Regions from separate parts of the Mucilaginibacter gracilis genome, predicted to be linked through region 3. Evidence: riboswitches for the same ligand, from Rfam matches in the RefSeq annotation. Region 3 holds a riboswitch; each other region holds the start of a gene.
What was found. A riboswitch is a leader RNA that binds a small molecule or an ion and turns the genes downstream of it on or off. The one in region 3 is predicted to bind S-adenosylmethionine.

Region 1 (7,487 bases), 1.3 Mb from region 3:
AGCCTTTTTCATAACCCGGGCAGATTTTACTACCTGCGGCAAAAACATTTTGCCTGCACCAAATAAGTCGCCAACAATGTTCATACCGTCCATTAGCGGGCCCTCAATAACCTCTAAGGGTTTGGCGTATTTTTGGCGGGCCTCCTCTACATCATCGTCCAGATATTCGATAATTCCTTTTACCAGCGCGTGCGAAAGGCGTTTTTCAACCGGGTCTTTACGCCATTCTTCATCCTTAACAATCTCTTTGCCTTTGCTTTTTACGGTATCGGCATATTCAACCAGGCGTTCGGTAGCATCGGCGCGGCGGTTTAGTAAAACATCTTCAACCAGCTCTAAAAGTGGTTTAGGTATTTCTTCGTAAACTTCCAGCATCCCGGCGTTAACAATACCCATATCCATACCGGCCTGTATGGCGTGGTATAAAAAGGCCGAGTGCATGGCCTCGCGCACAGTATTGTTACCCCTAAACGAGAACGATATGTTACTTACGCCACCGCTAACCTTGGCATGCGGCAGGTTTTGCTTTATCCAGCGGGTGGCTCCAATAAAATCAACCGCGTAGTTGTTGTGTTCTTCCAGTCCGGTGGCAACTGTTAAAATATTGGGGTCGAAAATAATATCTTCGGGAGGGAAGCCAACTTCGTTAACCAGTATGTTGTAGCTGCGTTGGCAAATTTCGATACGACGGGCCAAACTATCGGCCTGCCCGGTTTCGTCAAACGCCATCACAACGGTAGCTGCACCGTAAGCCATAATTTTACGGGCCGATTCGCGGAATTTATCCTCGCCCTCTTTTAGCGAAATGGAGTTTACAATACCCTTGCCCTGTAGGCACTTTAAGCCAGCCTCTATTACGCTCCATTTACTGGAATCGACCATGATGGGCAGCTTGGCAATATCGGGCTCAGAGGCTATTAAATTCATGAACTTAGTCATGGCGGCTTCCGAATCAATCATCCCCTCGTCCATGTTTACATCAATTACCTGGGCACCGCCTTCAACTTGCTGGCGGGCAACCACTAAGGCACCTTCGTAATCTTCGGCTAAAATAAGCTTGCTAAACTTTGGCGATCCGGTAATATTGGTACGCTCGCCCACGTTGGCAAAATTGCTTTCGGCGGTGAGGGTAATAGCTTCTAAACCACTCAGGCGCATGTTATTTTCAATAACGGGGATGGGCCTGGGGGGGAAATTGTAAGCTTTTTTTGCAATGCAACTGATGTGATCGGGAGTTGTGCCGCAACAACCGCCAACAATGTTGACTAAACCCGCTTGCATAAAATCTTCAACCAAATGGGCGGTTTCGTGTGGAGCCTCGTCATAGGCGCCAAACTCGTTGGGTAAACCGGCATTAGGATAGGCCGAAATATATACGCCCGCTTTTGCGGATAATTCTTCAATATGCGGGCGCATATCTTTAGCACCCAAAGCGCAATTTAAACCTACCGAAAGTAAGTTGGCATGGCGTATGGAGTTCCAAAAGGCTTCAACGGTTTGCCCGGATAAGGTACGTCCCGAGGCATCGGTAATGGTGCCGGAGATCATGATGCCGCCCGTTTTGCGGAAGGCAGGATAATCTTTACCGGTAGCTATACACTCATCTTCGTACTTTTTAATGGCGAAAATGGCTGCCTTGGCGTTAAGGGTATCAAATATGGTTTCGATGAGCAGTACGTCCGAACCGCCATCAACCAGGCCGCGTACCTGTGTGTAATAGGCATCAACCAAATCATCAAACGTAACGGCGCGGTAACCAGGGTCGTTAACATCGGGTGATAGTGATGCTGTACGATTGGTTGGACCGATGGCTCCGGCAACAAAGCGGGGTTTATCGGGGGTTTTAAGGGTATATTCTTCGGCTACCTGGCGGGCAAGGCGTGCGCCTTCGTAGCTCAGTTCGTAAGCCAGTTCTTCCAGTTTATAATCGGCAAGGGATATTACCTGTGTGCTAAAGGTATTGGTTTCAATAATATCGGCACCAGCCTCCAGGTATTCGGCATGTATGGCCTTAATAATATCGGGGCGTGTTATGTTAAGCAGGTCGTTATTGCCCTGTAAATCCGAATGATGATTTTTAAAACGTTCCCCACGAAAGTCGGCTTCGGTGAGCTGATACCGTTGTATCATGGTGCCCATAGCCCCGTCGATAATGAGAATGCGTTTTTGTAATTGTTGTCTGATATCCATGTTTTGTATTGAGTACTGCGTATTGCGTAATGAGATGAGCTTTACGAAGTTGAACAAAGGGTTTTAGCCTCGCTTAAAATCGCAATACGCAATACTCAAATCGCAATACGTAAACAAGCTTATATCGAAAAGTCGGGCATTGGTGTTGACTTTCGCTTATCTGTCCTAAACCGCGAAGTGTGGTTTAAGTAGAATGTAGCACCTTGTAAGTACAGGTTGCTAAGACATCGCAGGGTCTAATCCCTCCGTCTTTCTCTATAAGCAGCGCAAAGTTGCACAATAAAAGGCAGAGATGCAAGAGCGACGCACTAACACACCAAGCCCGGAGTTAAGATAAGACATTGGTTTGACCATAGCGACCGACACCGGCCTAAACAACAAAGCCCCCGCTTTGGCGGAGGCTTTGAGTTGATATTTTGTTGAAATTATCTTCTGCTACCTCCAAATAGGCGGAGTAACATCATAAACAAGTTAATAAATGTAATGTACAATTGAAGGCCGCCAATTAAAGCTAACTTTTTTGAAGGCAAGCTGCCATATTCCATACCCGAGCCTATGCGTTTTAACATTTGTACCTTGTAAGCCGTTAGGCCAACAAATACTACAACACCAATGCAGCTTAAAATATAATCTAAAGCGGCACTACCGATAAAGAAGTTTACCATGAATGCTATAAACAGGCCAATAAATATGGTGTAAAGAATTGTACCCATTTTGGTTAAGTCTTGATGGGTGTAATACCCCGCAATGGCCATAATACCAAAAACAAGCGATGTTGTTATGAAAACACCGAATATAGCCGTTGCCGAATAGGCTAAAAATATTAAGCTAAAGCTGATGCCGATTAAAGTGGCATAGGTAACAAATAGCAAAACCAGTATAGGGTAAGCTATTTTATTGTAAGCTATTTGCATTAACAGCGCAAAAATTACCGGTGAAAAAATAGCAAGATAGCCTAAGCCGGTTAGTCCGCCGGTAATTGGGTCGAATATCAGTTTTAACAAGGCTTCGCTTCCTGTAAAATAATAGCTTACCAATGCAGAGATACCTAATGCTGCAAACATCCAGGTAAATACGCCTGATAAAAATCTGCGTGACGATGCGGTTTCGTCTAATTGTATTACACTATCGTATCTGTAATTTATTTTTTGCTCTTCCATTTGTATAAAATTAATTAATGTTTGCCTAATGGTTCAGGCTCAAATTTAGTAAAACTCTTAGATATTAATTCAACCGTTTTACCAGTTGTTCTTCTACTTTTTTAAATACTTGCACGGGTTTTAAGGTGCGCCAGTTCAGGTCGTCTAATGCACCGCCGAAGTTGATGTAATAATCGATGTTGTTTTGTTTAAACTCATCAATAACATGGTCCCTAAAGTTAATACCCGCTATCCAGCCATCTTCAACTTCCTGAAACCACTCCTCGTAATAACAATCGTCGGACGAGTGGAAGTTTAAGATGTTTTCGCCTATCAATATAAATTTATTGATGCCTTCGTTTATCATCACCTCAATAATTTCGCGTTTAAGCAGCATTACATCGTTATCAATGGCATCGTTCCATTCGCCAATAAACTCTATGATGCTGTAATTGCGGTCGTAATCGGTATAAAGTACTTTGAGGTATAGGGTGTTTGAGCCAAACGAATCCCACTGTGGGTGCAGTAAATAGTTGTATACCTGCTTATCAAACTCAAATTCACTGTATTCGGTGGCATAAAAAGGCGAAAGCTCGTCTTCTGATGCTATGTAATCGTCTCTCCAACGGTAATATGGTTCTATCTCGTGCATGTTAAAAAAGAAACAAGAGTCAAGATATAAGAATCAAGACCGTTTTTTACCGTTTTTATCATTTTATCCAGCTTCACTTTTTAAAAGAATCAGGAATCAAAACTTATCCCAAACAGCTTTTATTTATTAGTTTGCACACCTGCACATTTAATGCATTTGCATGTATTCATCAACGGCTTTGCGCACGCTGCCATATTTTTCAAGCAGGTTTGCGGCAGTTTGCTCGTCGGCACCGGTGGCATCCATTACCATGCGGGTTCCCCTGTCAATCAGTTTATGGTTTGATAGTTGCATATCAACCATTTTATTGCCCTTAACGCGGCCCAGTTGTACCATTACCGATGTACTGAGCATATTTAAAACCAGTTTTTGAGCCGTGCCGGCTTTCATGCGGGTTGAGCCGGTTACAAACTCGGGGCCGGTAACCACTTCTACGGGGTATTGCGCCTCGTGGGCTATGGGGCCACCTTCGTTACAAACAATACAGCCTGTAACCACATTGTTTTGGTTAGCTGCCTGCAAGCCGCCAACAACATAAGGCGTAGTGCCCGATGCCGCTATGCCTACCAAAACATCCTTATCGGTAATGTTGTATTCCTGCAAGTCTTTCCAGGCTTGTTCGGCATCATCTTCGGCAAATTCAACGGCTTTGCGTATGGCACTATCGCCACCGGCAATAATACCGATAACCCAATCAAAGGGCACGCCATAAGTTGGCGGGCATTCGGATGCATCAACAATAGCCAACCTGCCGCTGGTGCCGGCACCTATGTAAAACAACCTGCCGCCGTTTCTCATCCTTTCGGCTGTTATGGCAACCAATTTTTCTAACTGCGGTATCGCTTTTTCAACGGCATCCGGTACCGATTTGTCTTCCTGATTAATGCTGTGCAATATTTCGGCAACAGACATTTTTTCAAGGTTATGATAGTGCGATTCCTTTTCTGTAATTATTTCCACGTTCAATTCTTGTTTAGCAAAAATCGGTAAATTTTCAGATACTTAACGTTCTATACTATAAAAATTATTGCCTAAGCAATGCATTGTTTAAATTAGCAGCCCGTAGCACCCATGAATAACACATTATTAAACATATTACGCACGCTTATATTGTTGCTTGTTGGGGCTATAATAGGAATTTATTTAAATAATTACCTTATACGCGGCCATAGTTTTTATTTTAATAATGATAATAAGCTGGCCAGCGTGGTGCGGCTGGTGCATAACCGGTATGTTGATTCGGTTAATATTGATAGCCTTGAGGGCGAAACCGTTAACCAGTTTTTACAAAACCTCGACCCGCATTCGGTTTATTTGCAGCCGCAGCGGGCGCAATCGGTCAATCAAAAATTAAGTGGTGGTTTTGATGGCGTTGGCATTGAGTACCAGTTATTAAACGACACTTTGTTTGTTACCCAGGTTTACCCCGGCGGCCCGGCAGCAAAAGCCGGAATACGCGGCGGCGACCGTATTGTTACCCTTAACGGCGAAAAATTTGCAGGCACCCACTTAACTACCGAAGGTATACACCGCGTTTTTACCGGTCCTAAAGATAGCGAACTGCAACTTGGCCTGCTGCACAATAATACTGCAAAGCTTATTAATTATACCCTTAAACGCGGCCACGTGGAGTTAAGCAGCCTTGATGCCGCCTATATGGTAGCACCGCAAACGGGCTATATTAAAATAAGTAAGTTTGCCGCCACCACCGACCGTGATTTTAAGAAGGCCCTGGCCCAACTAAAAACCGAAGGCATGACCGGACTAACGCTGGACCTGCGCAACAACGGCGGCGGATACCTGAGCGCTGCCACCGCTATGGCCGATGAGTTTTTACCCGCAGGTAAGTTAATTATGTATACCAAGGGAAGGCACGAACCCCGCACCGATTATTTTAGTACCGATAGCGGTGCTTTTGAGAAAGGAAAAGTTGCCATTATGATTGATGAATATTCGGCCTCGGCAAGCGAGATACTGGCCGGTGCCATGCAGGATTTGGACCGCGCAACCATTGTTGGCCGACGCTCGTTTGGTAAAGGGCTGGTGCAGGAGCAGTTTGGCTTTAACGATGGCTCGGCAATTAACTTAACGGTGGCAAGGTATTATACACCGTCGGGCAGGTCGATACAAAAATCGTACAAAGGAGGCATTGAAAATTACCATAACGAACTGGCGGCCCGTATGCAAAAAGGTGAACTGTTTTCGGCCAAAAATAATATGGACGATAGCTTGTTTAAAACACCAGCCAAATACCACACCGCCAACGGGCGCAAGGTTTATAGCGGCGGCGGCATTATGCCCGATGTTTTTGTACCGGCAGATACCATGAGCAATACCCGCCTGCTTTACGACCTTAACGATAAGCAGCTTTTTATGGGCTATGTGCTGCAAAAAATGCAGCCGAAGTTAGCCCAATACCCCAACTACGAAGCCTTTGCCAGCAACTACCGCGTTACCGACGACGAACTAACCAACTTTATTGTTTACGCCACCAAAACCCTAAAACAGCTCGATTCGGAAGAAATTAAACGCTCCCGCGCCGGTATTTGCCTGCAACTAAAAGCCATGGCCGCCCGCTTTAAATGGGGAGATGTAGCCTATTTTAAAACCCTCAACCACGACGATGAAACTTTGAAAGCGGCCATTGAGGCGGTGAAGTAGGGGGATGCGCGTTGTTATAAAACAAGGTTAGACACATTTAAGACGATGCTTAGGAGGCTCCATACTTGAGTATGCAATAACGCTTAACTTGATTATAATTTTATAAAAAGATAATATTAGGATTTGTAATATTTAATATATTTGGCTTGATTTAACCTCAAAATAAGTCGGGATGAAACCTATGTCTTTATTATCAAAATATGCCTTTGGTGTGTTTTTAATTTCTTCTGCATTAATTTCTTGTAAAAAAGGAAATGAACAGCCCCAAAAAAGCAATTCGGCTTATGGTAAAATTTCTTATTTTGCTGCAGCTTCGGTTGCGGGTGCCAAAACAGGTGTAAGCATTAAACCTGCTACGGGCATCACCACAATGGCCATAGTCGACAGCACGGTTGCTGTAAACTGGGCTTCGGCATCTGTGTATGTTGAAAAGGTTGAGTTTGTTGGGCAGAGTAACAGACTGCTTGATACCACAATAACGGTTGAAAAAAACCTGAATATTTTTAATGCGGGTGCCCTGGCCGGCATTTTTCAATTGCCTGTAGGGTCGTACAAAAACGTGAGTGTAAAAATGTTTTGTAAAAAGTCGTTAAAGTCCGAAATGGCCTTTAATCTCAAGGGATTATTTACAAATACCAGTGGAGGAAAAGACAGTGTATTGGTAGGAAGTTCTTTTCCGTTTGTAGCTAACCTTGCCGTTACTGATATTGTAATTGATCCGTCTGATAATTATAAAGTTACCTTTAACTTCGACCTCAGTAAAGTTTTAACAGGAATAACAAACCGATTGTTGCAAACAGCCCACGCCTATGTTGGTGCCGATAGCAAAAGAACCTACGTTATTT
Region 2 (7,487 bases), 3.2 Mb from region 3:
AGCGCTCGATAAAAGTACGGCATTAATTATAGCGTCGTTTAAAGGGCACACAAAAATTGTAAAAATATTACTCGAGAATGGTGCCAAAACGGATGCTGTGAATCGGGATAAGGAAACAGCTTTATTTTTAGCGGCAAAATATGGCAATGAAGAAATTGTAAAACTGCTATTAAAATACCATGCGGATACAACATTTATTGGCGCGGATGGCCAGACCATTTGCCAGGCCGCCAAAAGTAATGGACACGCAGAAATGTGCGATCTATTGCAGTAGCGATTGCAATGTAAGCACTGTTTTACCAAACACCCCATCACCATGAAAATAGAAACCATAGCCATACACGCAGGCAACCATACCGATAAAGCAACGGGTGCTGTAATACAGCCCATCACTACATCAACAACTTTTTTACGCGAAAATGGAGGTTACCCCGGCGGTTATATTTACAGCAGGGCCGGCAACCCTAACCGCACATCGTTAGAGAACGTGCTGGCTAAGTTGGAAGGCGGGTTAGATGCTGCCGCTTTTTCATCGGGCAATGCAGCGGGTATGGCCGCATTCCAATCGCTTAAACCAGGCAGCCACATTATTGCGCCCGATGATATGTACCACGGCTTGCGCAACCTGCTGAAAAATGTTTTTGTGGGAATACTGGAGTTTGATTTTATTGATATTAACGATACCGATACACTGCAAAACCATATTAAACCCAACACCGTTTTAATATGGTTAGAAACCCCATCGAACCCTTTATTAAAGGTTACCGACATTAAAAAAGTAGTTAGCATAGCTAAAAAGAACCAGCTTTTGGTAGTTGTTGATAACACTTTTGCTACGCCCATTTGCCAGCAGCCCTTAACTTTAGGTGCCGATTTGGTGATGCATTCGGCAACCAAATATTTTGGCGGCCATAGCGATTTAATGGGCGGAGCCCTCATAACTGCCCATACTAACGATTGGTGGCAAAAAATAAAGCAAGTGCAAGAAATGGGCGGCGCCATCCCCTCGCCTGCCGATTGCTATATGCTGGTGCGCAGCATTAAAACCCTGCCATACCGCATGAAAGGCCACGTACAAAATGCACAAATACTGGCCGAGTTTTTAGAGAAACACCCTAAGGTTGAGCGCGTAATGTATCCGGGCCTGCCATCGCACCCGCAACACCAAATTGCCAAACAGCAAATGTTAAGCTTTGGCGGTATGCTTTCTTTTTGTGTAAAAGGTGGTGTTAACCAGGCTGCCACCGTAGTTAACGCCGTAAAGCTTTTTACACAGGCCACCAGCTTAGGCGGCGTTGAGAGCCTGATAGAGCACCGGGCAACCATTGAAGGGCCCGACACTAAAACCCCTTTTAACCTGCTCAGGGTATCGGTAGGGTTAGAAAATATAGAGGATTTAATAGAAGATATATCACTGGCTATCAATACGATATAAAAATACTCGAAATATAGTTTTGAAAAATGATTTTTCATACACTATATTTGAAACATTATTTGGTAGCGATACCAAAAATCAATACCTCTAAAAAGGTTTGATTTATAAAGAAGTGGCGAGAGATCAGGCTCATTAACCCACTGGCAACCCTCCAAAGCGGAGAAGGTGCCAAATCCTGGCCCGGTGAATGGATCATCGGGGAATATAAATGTACAACCATGAAAATACTGTTGTTGCTTTTAGACACTTTTAATTACCGCACCAAGCCTTTTAACGCTTATGCTTTGGCCCCTGTTTTAAACCGCCAAATGTATATGTGTTGCTGCCGTTATTGCTAAACGACAGAAAGCGCGTATCTTTTTCACTCACCCGAAAATTTCGTGTACAATTTCAAAAATGGATGCAGGGCATCCCTTTGAAATTTGCTTAACCGGACATTATTAAATTAAAATTGGTAAAAAAAACATTAAAACAACATCCCCATGTCAACTCCAAAATTTGAAACTCTGCAACTCCACGCCGGCCAGGAAGCCGACCCAACAACAGGTTCGCGGGCGGTACCATTATATCAAACCACATCATACGTATTTAAAAACGCCGAGCACGGTGCCAATTTATTTGCCCTAAAAGAGTTTGGCAACATATACACCCGCTTAATGAACCCCACTACGGATGTATTTGAAAAACGTATTGCAGCCCTCGAAGGTGGTGTTGCAGCCTTAGCCACAGCATCTGGCCAGGCGGCGCAATTTTTAGCACTCAATAACATATTGCAGGTTGGCGATAACTTTGTGAGTTCGCCATTTGTTTACGGCGGCACTTATAACCAGTTTAAGGTAGCCTTTAAACGTATTGGCATTGAGGCCCGCTTTGCCAAAGACGATACCGCCGAAAGCTTTGAAAAACTGATTGACGAAAACACCAAAGCAATTTACCTGGAAACTATAGGTAACCCCGGCTTTAATATTCCCGATTTTGATAAGATAGCCGCACTGGCTAATAAATACGATTTGCCTTTTATTGTTGATAACACTTTTGGCGCAGGTGGTTACCTTTTCCGCCCGTTAGAGCATGGTGCGCATGTTGTGGTAGAGAGCGCCACTAAATGGATAGGCGGCCACGGCACCAGCATTGGTGGTGTTATTGTTGATGGCGGTAATTACAATTGGGGTAACGGCAAGTTTCCGCAATTTACCGAGCCGTCCGAAGGGTATCATGGGTTAGTATTTGCCGATGTTTTTGGTATTGGCGGGCCGTTCGGTAACATTCAATATATTATCCGTGCGCGGGTTGAGGGCTTACGCGATTTTGGTGCTTCGCAATCGCCATTCAATTCGTTTTTGCTGATACAGGGTTTAGAAACCTTATCGCTCCGTGTGCAACGCCATGTTGATAATACTTTAGAACTTGCTAAATGGCTGGAAAATCATCCGCAGGTAGCTAAGGTAAACTACCCGGGCTTGCCATCGTCACCTTATCATGCTTTAGCTAAAAAATATCTTAAAAATGGTTTTGGGGCAGTACTGTCATTCGAGCTTAACGGCGAAAAAGAAAACGCAGGCGAGCTGATTAACAACCTTAAACTGGTTAGCCATTTAGCCAACGTTGGCGATGCTAAAACTTTAATTATTCAGCCGGCAGCTACTACCCACCAACAATTAACTGATGAGGAACAAGCGGCAGCCGGTGTTACACCTACCCTGCTGCGCGTTGCCGTTGGCATTGAACATATTGACGATATAAAGGCAGATTTTGAACAAGCCTTTGCAAAAGTAGCACAACTGGAGCTGGTATAAAAAAAGCTAATCTCTAACTTTCCCCGCAAGGGAGAGAACTAAAATAAAAACTAAAAACAAAAAGCCCTCTCCTTTGGAGAGGGTTGGATGAGGCTAATGAGCGCAGAAACATTTAAGTACTCAAAAACTATAACGCTGGAATCCGGGCAAAAGCTGCACGGCTTACAAATTGGGTACCATACTTTTGGTAAACTTAACAAAAACCGTAATAACGTAATATGGGTTTGCCATGCGCTAACCGCAAATTCCGATGTGATGGATTGGTGGGCCGGCTTGTTTGGCGAAAACGATCTTTTTAATCCCGAAGAACATTATATAGTATGCGCCAACGTTTTAACCTCGCCCTACGGCACAACTAACCCGGTAAGTATTAACCCGCTAACGCAGCAGGGTTATTTTTTGTCGTTTCCGCAGGTTACCATCAGGGATATGGTGCAGGTGCATCAAATACTGGCCGGGCATTTAGGGGTTGATCAAATTAAGGTATTAATTGGCGGCTCGTTAGGTGGCCAGCAAGCTATGGAATGGGCCATTAGCCAGCCTCAAAAAATAGATAATTTGATATTGATTGCTACAAACGCCAAGCACTCGCCATGGGGTATTGCCTTTAACGAATCGCAAAGGTTAGCCATCAGTACCGATCGTACATTTTACGCCAACAAACCCGATGGCGGCAATAAAGGTTTAAAAGCCGCGCGCAGCATGGCCCTGCTATCATACCGTGGCTACGAAGCCTACCATGCTACACAGTTAGATAAAGACAATGAAAAACTGGACGATTATAAAGCAGCATCATACCAAAATTACCAGGGCGAAAAGCTGGTAAAACGTTTTAACGCCTACAGTTACTGGTATTTAAGCAAAGCGATGGATTCGCACAATGTGGGCCGTAGCCGCGATGGAATAGAACAGGCTTTAGGTACAATTAAGGCTAAAACGCTGGTAATTGGCATCACGTCCGACTTTTTATTTCCGGTTAGCGAGCAGCAATATTTGGCCAGGCATATCCCGAACGCCGTTTACTCGGAGTTTAACTCGATGTATGCACACGATAGCTTTTTAATTGAAACAGAGATATTAACCAAAACCATTGCCGATTTTTTAGATGAAAGTTTGGATGGCAAAGTGGTAAAGATGCAAACGGCGTAGAGCTTAATTGTTATTGCGAGTGATAGAATGCTGCGGCCTATGAAAGTGAACTGACGAATAAGAGCGTTGGCTTGTGCGATTCCCCTCTTGAGAGGGGCGGAGGGGTGTGTTATTTTCGAGATGCCTGGCGTACAACACACCCCTGCCACCACACGTTTCAACGCGCCCCCTCTCGAGAGGGGAATTAAAAACGTCATGGGTAGGAACGAAGCAATCGCAAACTATGCGAGGCCGTTTTGCTTCCGTGCGGTTGCTTCGTTCCTCGCAATGACATTTTTTTTAAGATTTAGAAAAAGAATTGAATACAAACATATAATGAGTAAAAAGTTAAAACTTGGCATTTTTGGCTTCGGTGTTGTGGGCCAGGGACTGCATGATATTATCCGCACCAAAGCGCTAAACTTCGAGATTGTTAAATTTGCAATAAAAGACGCCAGCAAAAAACGTACTTTACCTGCCGAATTATTTACAACCGACAAAAACGAGATACTTAACAATGCGGAAATAAATACCATTGTTGAATTAATAAACGACCCTGTTGCCGCTTTTGATATTGTTAAAAGAGCATTAACATCGGGCAAAAATGTGGTATCGGCCAGCAAAAAAATGATTGCCGATAATTTGGAAGAGTTAATATATCTGCAAAAGCAACACGGCACATCGTTACTTTACGAAGGATCTGTTTGCGGCAGCATTCCCATTATCCGTAACCTGGAAGAATATTACGATAATGAGTTGCTGCACTCTATAAGCGGTATTTTTAACGGTTCGTCAAACTACATCCTATCCAAAGTTTATAACGAGGGTTTAGATTATGATACGGCATTAAAACAAGCACAAGACCTCGGTTTTGCCGAAACCGACCCAACATCGGATGTGGGTGGTTTTGATGCTAAGTATAAACTGGTAATTGCATCGGCACATGCCTATGGCGTTGTGGTTAAGCCAGAGGATGTGCTTAACATCGGCATACAAACCCTGTCGGCCTATGATTTGCAATACGCCAAAGAAAAAAGATTAAAAATTAAACTGGTACCCGTTGCCAAAGAACTTGACGACCAGCATGTAGCCATGTTTGTTTTACCACGCTTTGTAAACAGCGATCACTTTTTATACAACGTTGATAACGAGTACAACGGGGTTGTGGTGCAGGCCGCTTTTGCCGATCAGCAATTCTTTTTTGGTAAGGGCGCGGGTGGCCACCCTACCGGCTCGGCTGTATTGTCGGACATTGCTGCACTGCGTTACGATTACCAGTACGAGTACAAAAAGGCGCACGAAAAGAAAGACCTGAAGTTTACCAATGATATTGAATTAAACGTTTATGTGCGTTACGAAGATGAAAGTTTAATTGAAGCTTTAGCCTTTGATTACATCCACGAACGCTTTTACTCGGGCAACTTCCGTTTTGTAATAGGGACTATCAAATTAAAAAATCTGATTGCCAATCAATCACGTATATCAGCAGAGGGTGCTTTTGTTGCCTGCACCGGCGACTTAAAAGAAATAAAGCTCCATGTGCTGACAGATTTGGCAACCGAAGTTTTGTAGAGATTTCTTCGGGTTGATTTAAGAGGCTCCTTAAACGGGGCCTCTTTTTTGTTTTAGCCGCCGCGTATTTAATAACAATACCGGGTTTGTACAACACATATATTTTATATTTTTGCAAGGCTAAATTTACAATCCCCTGTTTTGATAGAAAAAATTAAAAAACTGTTTACCAATAAATATTTTGTTTTAACGCTGTGGTTTGGTTTAAGCTTTGTTGCAGCCCTTAAACAAGCGTTGTTGCATGTTATTAACAACTACAAAATATACAAGTACACGTTTTATAACCTTATTCATCAGCAGAATTTATTTTTGCAATACCCGCAGTTTTTTGAAGATAAAAACCATTACGGCCCTGTTTTCGCGCTGGTAATAGCACCTTTTTATATGCTGCCAGATGGCCTTGCGGTTATGCTTTGGAATATTTTTAACTCCTTTATGCTTTATAAAGCGGTAACGCTTTTGCCTATAAACAACAAAAAGCAGATTGCCATATTTTTAATTTGCGCCCACGAATTAATGACGGCATCTTTTAGCGTACAGGTTAACCCCTTTGCAACAAGCCTAATTATATTGAGTTATGTACTCATTAAAAACAAACACGATTTTTGGGCAGCCCTTGCAATAGCCCTGGGTACCTATATTAAGCTTTACGGTATTGTTGGCCTGGCTTTCTTCTTCTTCTCCGAAAACAAATTGAAATTCACCCTGAGCATGGTGTTTTGGACAGTGGTTTTATTTGTGTTACCCATGCCATTTTCGTCGCCACGCTTTACGGTACAATGTTACCAGGATTGGTACCACAGCCTATCCGACAAAGACATTGAAAACTCCGGCTCCACCATGCAGGATATATCTGTTAAAGGTATGGCAAGGCGTATTTTTAATATACCAACGCTATCAAACATCTGGTTTTTGGGGCCGGGGATTTTGTTATTCTTTTCCTCGTACCTGCGCATTAAATCGTTTAAAAACACGCAATTCCAGCTCTTAATACTGGCTTCAACTTTAATATTCCCAATCATTTTTAGCAGCAGTTCCGAGTCGCCAACTTATATTATCGCTTTTTTGGGCGTGGCTATCTGGTTTATTAGTTTGGATAGGCCAATTACTAATTTTGAATGGTTCCTGCTTATTTTTGCTGTTGTAATAACCAGCTTTTCACCGTCGGATTTGTTCCCAAAATACATCAGTACACACATTACAAAACGATACGCTTTAAAGGCCCTTCCCTGTTTTATGATATGGCTCAAAATTATATACGAAACATGGACGCGGCCATTTGATAACCAGGATTTACAACCCGAATTAGAACCAGCATTCACCACATGAAAAGGAAAATATCGGTAGTTGTACCATCGTTTAACGAAGAGGGAAATATTGAGCATTTAGCAGCCAGGCTGCTGGCAACGCTTAAAACCTTTACAGCCTACAGCTACGAAGTAATTTTTATTGACGACGGCAGTGCCGATAATACACTGGATAAGCTAAAGGCGCTTTCGCAGATGGATGCCAACTTTTATTACCTGGAGCTTTCGCGGAATTTTGGGCACCAAAAT
Region 3 (7,487 bases):
CTTTATCATTCTGCGCGAACACAGGGGCTTTGGCACCCAAGGCCGTTAGTTTCCAACTTTGTAAGAGTTTGCCATATTCAACGCCGGATTTACTGCTTTTTACATCTGCCGTTAGTTTGTTATATAAAGGCTCAACTTCGCTGGCCTCGGGAAAATACCCTCCGAAAGTTTTGAGCGCATCTAAACTAATGATCGTATTGGAATGTGTTTTAATAAATGACGCCAGGACAATTTTTTGGTTTTGCTCAATGGCATCGGTCTTTTTATCGTATTCTTTTTCAGCCTGCTCATTCTGCTGTTCTTTCGGCAAAGAACGGTAGGTCAGTGTCGCCGCCCTTAATTGATTCGTGTAAGGCAATAGCGCCTGTGTGAGTTCCTGGTTAGCTTTATTTAAAGAACCGGCATTGATGCGGGCGTGTGAAACAGAATCGGTCGCCTCAACAGCGATGTTTCCATTTTCCAGGTAAAGTACGATGGCGTCGGCCTTCCTTAATTTTCGCAGGTTTTCGCCATCTTGAGAGATGATCAGGTTGGCTTTTAGCGGATCATCCAACTTACCGCTAAAACTAAAATTTCCCTGAGTTATTGTTGCTGAATCGGTGGTATTGCCCAAATCGGTGCGGTAGGTCAGGTAAGCTTTAGCGGGGGCGTCCAGTGTTCCAACACGTCCGTGGATTTGATAATTTACCTGTTGTGCCAAAAGTATTGTGGGTAACAATATAAGGGCTGTTGTCAATTGTTTTTTCATATGTTTTAGTTTATTGCAGCTATTAAGCTGCCTGTAAATTATATACTGCGACCAAAATATCTGTTAGCTGGTCGATCTCTACGGGTGTATTGAATTTGCTGAAGGAAAACCGGATTGTTTCGTAACCCACCTGTATCCCTATAGCTTCGAGAACATGTGAGGTCTTACCGCCCGAAACAGCTATACCTGATCTGTCCAGGTAATCCGTTAATCCGGAGTATGAGCGGGTGGATGGGAAGTTGACACTCAATATCGTTTCTAAACTTTGATCTTTATCCGTAGGGTTGCCGTTAAAGCGTATGTCTGATATACGGTTTTGAAGCTGTGAAAGCAACTTGCTCTTTAGTTCCCATATGTATTCTTGGTCCTCAGCAAGTTTGCCATGCGCTACCTCAAGAGCTTTCGCCATGCCGGCGATACCCGCGATGTTAACATTTCCGTGTTCCCCGCCTTTAACGAGCTGTGCAGCCCGAAGCCCCTTCCGTATAAAAATAAATCCAATACCCTGAGGCCCATGAAACTTATGACCTGATCCGGTTAAATAATGAACCTTCAACCGGGTAAGATTGAAGTTATAGCGCCCTATGGTTTGAGCAGCATCAGTATGGAACAACGCACCATACTTTTCACTCAAGGCAGCAATCCTGGCGATATCATATCGGGTCCCTATCTCATTATTGGTATGCATGATGGTGATTAGGCTTCGTGGTTTGGTTTTCAATATAAGTTCCAGCCCATCCAGATCAAGATTACCGGAACTGTCATTGCGAACATAACTGACCCGTATAATTCCTTCTTTTTCGAGATCCTTTAAAGTGCACAAGACCGCCTGGTGTTCTAATTGTGTAGTGACCACATGCCTGATACCTTCATGCTTCACAGCGGAAAGGATGGCAATATTATCCGCTTCGGTAGCCCCGGAAGTAAAAATAATCTCCTCAGGCGATGCCTTCAGCAAGCGAGCTACAGTTTTTTTACTAAAATCAATAATCGCTAATGCATCACGTCCCTGCTGATGATGCGAAAACGGGCTTCCGTAGTTATTTAGCAAAAGTGGTGTCATGGCACCAAGAACTAAAGGGTCCAGTTGTGTGGCGGCTGCATTATCTAAATAGATATTCATATCAATATGTAATCAAGCAAACTATTTGATTCCCTATTCTTAGAAGCGCCATTTTCTTAGCACTTAATGGTAAAGGTGTGCTTTGTTAACTTATCTTTCCCGGTGCATTACTCCAGGGAGGAATTAGCACCTTTTATCAGCGGAACGCTGTAGAGGTTGCCAAGACGTCAAAGGGCCTTTCCCTCGGTCTTTCTGGATAAGTATCAAAGAACTCTGACTTAACTTTACTTAAACATCACAAATGTATATTAATTCCATAGACTTTATAGAATTAAATTTATTTTTTTATGTTTGTCGCTATTAACCATTTAAATTAAAAAACATGTCAAAATTTGCAGATCTTAAATCAACTGTAGCAGACATCGAATCTGATGTAACAAAATTTTATGAGAACGGTAACAAAGCCGCAGGAACGCGCGTGCGCAACGGTCTTCAGGCTATCAAAAAACTTGCCCAGGAAATCAGGCTCGAAGTTGCGGAACTGAAGACAAAGCCTAAAGGAGGTTTATAATTGACCTGTAGATACTTCATGAAAATCTCAAATAAATATTTATTTCTCGCTTGCAGTTTTATTGCAGGAACATCTGTAGCGCAGAGCCAGTTTATCCCGGAAGGCAAATGGCGCGGCGTTTTTCACCAACCTAACGACACCGACGTACCCTTTAATTTCGAGGTCAAGGGTAAATCCGCTGCGACAGCCAAAATTTACTTGCTGAACGGCGGTGAGCGCTTTGAAACCGGAGGTATCACGCAAAAGGGAGATTCATTGTTTGTGGCCTTCGACCAGTTCGATAATGAATTTGCATTGAAGATCGGCGACAAAAAACTGGACGGCGTTTTACGAAAGAAAGATCATTCCGGCAGAATAACACCCGTAGAAGCTAACTATGGTATCAGCTACCGCTTTGCCGATAACGGCGAAAAACCGGCAGGCGATATTTCCGGAAAATATGATGTCCTTTTTAAAGGCAGGAATGGAACAGACGAAAAAAAGGTAGGTGTGTTCAAACAGGATGGCAATAAGTTATTTGCTACCTTTTTAAGCATTACCGGCGATTCGCGTTACCTGGAAGGTGTGGTGCAAGGCAATAAATTCTACCTCTCTGCTTTTATTGGTAGTGGCGCAGCTTACTACACCGGTACATTCGATGCTGCCGGGAGCCTAACGGGTACGGCCAGCGGCCAGCCTTTTAATGCGACGAAAAATGCCGCTGCCGCTTTACCTGATCCTTATAAATTGACCTACCTGAAAGATGGTTATCAAACCTTCGACTTTACGCTACCTGATGCTGACGGTAACAAGGTATCGCTGAAGGATGCTCAATTTAAAAACAAAGTCGTGATCCTGACCATCGGCGGTACCTGGTGCCCTAACTGTATGGACGAAGCTACTTTTGTTGCCCCCTGGTATAAGAAAAACCATCAACGCGGCGTAGAGGTGATCGGTGTACAGTTTGAACGTAAAACTGATCCGGCCTATGTCAAAAATGCAATGGAAAACTTTAAAAAACGTTTCGGTATTGCTTATACAGAAGTGTTTGGCGGGCTCGCTGATAAGAAAGCGGTGGCGGAATCCTTCCCGGCGCTCAATACTTTTTTGTCCTTTCCAACGATCATATTTATTGATAGAAAGGGAAATGTAGACAAAATCTACACAGGTTTTACAGGACCGGCAACAGGTGTTTATTATGAGCAGTTCATTAAAGAGTTTAACGATGAGGTTGACCATTTGATCAAAGGTTAACGGAAGATACTGGCGGCCAGATGAGTATCTGATTTGTTACTTAATGTGAATGTCAGTTTTGCTTCAACTATTTTATCTATAGAATCGATAGAATATATTTGTCCCAAATCGAAAAGCTATGCAACCATTTGTAATATCACATGAACACCCGGACTGGTTTAAGCCTTTGTTCACTGAATTGGAAAAACGAGATATACCTTACCAGACGGTAAACCCTGCGCAGCATTTTTTTGCTATCGAGGGAGCCAAACCCGAGTTCGACCTGTTCTTTAACCGGATGAGCCCTTCTGCTTATCTGCGGGATGGTATTCAGGGCACCTTTTATACCTTGAACTATCTTAAATTCCTGGAGAATCACGGTGTAAGGGTAATCAATGGTTACAAGGCCTTTACTTATGAAACCTCAAAAGCTTTACAACTCTTGTTATTGGAACAATTGGGTATCAAATATCCTAAGTCGCGTGTTGTGAACCATGTGTCGCAGGTAGAAGCTGCGACGGAGGGCCTCCGCTTTCCCATCGTAATTAAGGCCAATATCGGCGGTAGCGGTGCAGGTATCGAAAAATTCGATTCTATTGCCGAAGTACGTGAAGCGGTTAAAGAAAACCGTGTTGATTTTGGAATTGACCACACCGCTTTGGTGCAGGAGTTTATTCCGGCACGGGGCGGTTATATCACGCGCGTAGAAACATTAGGTGGTAAATATCTATATGCCATTAGGGTCTATACCAATGGCGAAAGCTTTAATCTATGCCCGGCGGATATTTGCCAGACAACAACCGGACAAGAACTGGTTAGAAACGCGTGTGCCTTGGATGCTCCGAAGAACGGCTTGAAAGTTGAAGCCTTTACGCCTTCGGACGAGATCATCAAAAACATAGAAGCCATCGTTCAGCACAGCGGAATTGATGTGGGCGGTATCGAGTATATCATCGATGACAGGGACGGCGAAGTGCTATACTACGATGTCAATGCCTTATCCAACTTTGTTGCGGATGCGGTGAATGTGATCGGGTTTAACCCGCACGAAAGACTTGTTGATTATTTAGCAGAACAGGTTACAGAAAACATTTTAACGAAATAATATGAGATTTGGATACTGGTTACCGGTTTTTGGAGGCTGGCTGCGCAATGTTGAAGAGGAAAACATGCAACCTACCTGGGACTATGTGAAACGATTGGCCATCCGGAGCGAGGAGATCGGTTTCGACCTGGCTTTGATCGCTGAATTGTACCTGAATGACATCAAGGGCGAAGAAGAACCTTCGCTGGACGCCTGGTCAACCGCTGCGGCACTGGCAGCAGTGACCAGCAAACAGGAATTGATGGTCGCCGTTAGGCCTACTTTTCACAATCCGGCCCAACTGGCTAAGCAAGCCGCCAATATCGATCATATCAGTAACGGGCGCATTTCCTTGAACGTAGTATCTTCCTGGTGGAAAGATGAGGCCGAGAAATACGGTATCGCTTTTGAACAGCACGATGATCGCTACGCCCGTACCGCAGAGTGGCTGGAAGTACTGGATAATGTATGGAAGAAAGACCATTACAGCTTTGAAGGCAAGTACTATAAAGTTAAAGATAATATCTTGCAGCCCAAGCCGGTATCCACCCCTCGCCCGCCGATCTATGCGGGTGGTGAATCAGAAGCTGCTAAAGAATTGATCTCATCCACTTGTGATGGTTACGTAATGCATGGCGATACGCCGGAACTCATTGCCAGGCGCATCAATGACCTGAGCGAGCGCAGGGATAAAAAAGGTTTGCCGCCGATGCAGTTCGGCGTTGCAGCCTACAGCATTATCCGTGATACCGAACAGGAAGTTAAAAAGGAACTGGACAGGATCACCAATGTACAGGAAGGCAGTTCCGGCTATAAGAACTACCAGCAATGGTTATCTGGTACCCAATTGGATCAGCATGTGTCATTACATGATTATTCCGTATCTAACCGCGGCCTGAGATCGGGCTTAACCGGGACACCCGCACAGGTACAGGACAGGATCGGCGAATTTGAAAAGGTTGGCGTGAATTTTTTCCTGTTGCAATGCAGTCCGCAACTGGAAGAGATGGAGCGTTTTGCCGATGCCGTGATCGAAACTAAATCCGCGCTGGTGCAATAATGATCGAACTCAAAAACGTCACTAAAACATTTTTTAAAAAGAACAGCGCGGTTAGCGCACTGTCCAATGTTTCCCTGGTGGTTCCCGAAGGTAAAATATTGGGCGTGATCGGCGCTTCGGGTGCCGGGAAAAGCACGCTGATTCGCTGTGTTAACCTGTTAGAAAAGCCGACATCGGGCGATGTATTGATCGGCGGATTAAATTTAACGAGGCTCGGTTCCGCTGAACTTGCCAAAGCAAGGCGTGAGATCGGCATGATCTTCCAGCATTTTAACCTCTTATCTTCCCGTACGGTAGCAGGTAATGTGGCCCTGCCATTGGAACTGAGTAGCACACCGAAAGAAGACATCAAAAAGAGGGTTGCTGAGTTACTTGAGCTTGTTGGCCTTTCCGAAAAAGCGAACGAGTATCCCTCGAATTTATCCGGTGGGCAAAAGCAAAGGGTAGCGATTGCAAGAACGTTAGCCACCAACCCCAAGGTATTATTGTGCGACGAGGCGACCAGTGCACTGGACCCATCAACGACGCGCGCGATCCTTGACCTGTTAAAAGACATTAACAAGCGTTTCCGGATCACCATCCTGCTCATCACCCACGAAATGAATGTGGTTAAAGCGATATGCGACGAAGTGGCGGTGATCAGTGAAGGAAAACTGGTTGAACGTGGCAAGGTGAGTGACGTTTTTTCTTACCCGGAAACAGAGATCGCCAAACAGTTTATCGCATCGTCATTACATGCCGCGCTGCCCGCAGATTACAGAGAACGGCTATCACCTGTGCCCGCCGGCCTGAATCACCCGGTGGTTAAGCTGGAGTTCAACGGCCACTCCGCCGAGGCGACCGTCCTGTCAGAAGCCAGCAGAAAATTTAACGTGGATAATAACATCATCAGCGCGCAAATGGACCATACAGGAGGCGTAAAATATGGCATTATGCTCATAGAAGTTGCAGGTCCTGATGCCGACACACAAAACTCACTGGAATATTACCGGAGCAAACACATTGAAGTGGAGGTATTGGGCTATGTCTGAAGAGATGCTGATCATGATCTTAAAAGGCTTGCTGGAAACGATCATCATGACATTTGTGTCGGGTTTTTTCGGCTTCCTGTTAGGACTACCTACCGGCGTGCTGCTGTTTATGACCAGGAAAGGTCAGGTTTCCGAAAATAGATTGATTAACGGGACCGTTTCGATATTGGTCAATATATTCCGTTCTATACCTTTTATCATCCTGATCGTATGGATGATACCATTTACCAGGGCTCTCGTTGGCACCTCTATCGGTGTTTCGGCAGCATTGGTTCCTTTGAGCATCGGCGCCGCACCCTTTATTGCCCGCATGGTGGAAAATAGCCTGATCGAGATCCCGAATGGTTTGATCGAAGCGGCACGGTCCATGGGCGCGACACCCCTGCAGATCGTTTTCAAAGTTCTGCTACCCGAAGCCTTGCCGGCCATCATTGGAAGTGCTTCGATCACACTGATTACCTTAGTGGGCTATTCCGCTATGGGTGGAGCTGTTGGGGCTGGTGGTCTGGGTCAGATCGGTTACCAGTACGGTTACGTGGGCTACGATGTCGTTGTCATGAATACAGTACTTGTTTTATTAGTTTTACTTGTTTTTATCATCCAGGTAACCGGTGAGTTTATTGCAAAAAAAGCAGACCACCGTAAATAAATTATACATATCACTATGAAAAATCTATCATTGATCGCCATCACTGTAATGGTTATTGGTTTAGCAGCC

Region 1: linked by a shared signal. The riboswitch ahead of metH (methionine synthase) and the one ahead of BDD43_RS02630 (cysteine desulfurase family protein) in region 3 are both predicted to bind S-adenosylmethionine.
Region 2: linked by a shared signal. The riboswitch ahead of BDD43_RS16855 (O-acetylhomoserine aminocarboxypropyltransferase/cysteine synthase family protein) and the one ahead of BDD43_RS02630 (cysteine desulfurase family protein) in region 3 are both predicted to bind S-adenosylmethionine.

What each region holds. Positions count from the first base shown of each region.
Region 1 is NZ_RBKU01000001.1:1,927,275-1,934,761, forward strand. Features, by position in the region: gene metH (methionine synthase) at 1-2,190, opposite strand, end outside; SAM riboswitch class I at 2,344-2,454, opposite strand; gene BDD43_RS08285 (Bax inhibitor-1/YccA family protein) at 2,616-3,350, opposite strand; gene BDD43_RS08290 (hypothetical protein) at 3,415-3,981, opposite strand; gene murQ (N-acetylmuramic acid 6-phosphate etherase) at 4,129-4,941, opposite strand; gene BDD43_RS08300 (S41 family peptidase) at 5,053-6,642, shown strand; gene BDD43_RS08305 (hypothetical protein) at 6,824-7,487, shown strand, end outside.
Region 2 is NZ_RBKU01000001.1:3,809,844-3,817,330, reverse strand. Features, by position in the region: gene BDD43_RS16865 (ankyrin repeat domain-containing protein) at 1-274, shown strand, start outside; gene BDD43_RS16860 (trans-sulfuration enzyme family protein) at 317-1,435, shown strand; SAM riboswitch class I at 1,535-1,646, shown strand; gene BDD43_RS16855 (O-acetylhomoserine aminocarboxypropyltransferase/cysteine synthase family protein) at 1,918-3,231, shown strand; gene BDD43_RS16850 (homoserine O-acetyltransferase family protein) at 3,328-4,380, shown strand; gene BDD43_RS16845 (homoserine dehydrogenase) at 4,696-5,931, shown strand; gene BDD43_RS16840 (glycosyltransferase family 87 protein) at 6,073-7,260, shown strand; gene BDD43_RS16835 (glycosyltransferase family 2 protein) at 7,257-7,487, shown strand, end outside.
Region 3 is NZ_RBKU01000001.1:628,265-635,751, forward strand. Features, by position in the region: gene BDD43_RS02625 (TlpA disulfide reductase family protein) at 1-748, opposite strand, end outside; gene BDD43_RS02630 (cysteine desulfurase family protein) at 771-1,871, opposite strand; SAM riboswitch class I at 1,959-2,074, opposite strand; gene BDD43_RS02635 (histone H1) at 2,194-2,382, shown strand; gene BDD43_RS02640 (peroxiredoxin family protein) at 2,401-3,615, shown strand; gene BDD43_RS02645 (ATP-grasp domain-containing protein) at 3,734-4,699, shown strand; gene BDD43_RS02650 (LLM class flavin-dependent oxidoreductase) at 4,701-5,738, shown strand; gene metN (methionine ABC transporter ATP-binding protein MetN) at 5,738-6,769, shown strand; gene metI (methionine ABC transporter permease MetI) at 6,762-7,418, shown strand; gene metQ (methionine ABC transporter substrate-binding lipoprotein MetQ) at 7,434-7,487, shown strand, end outside.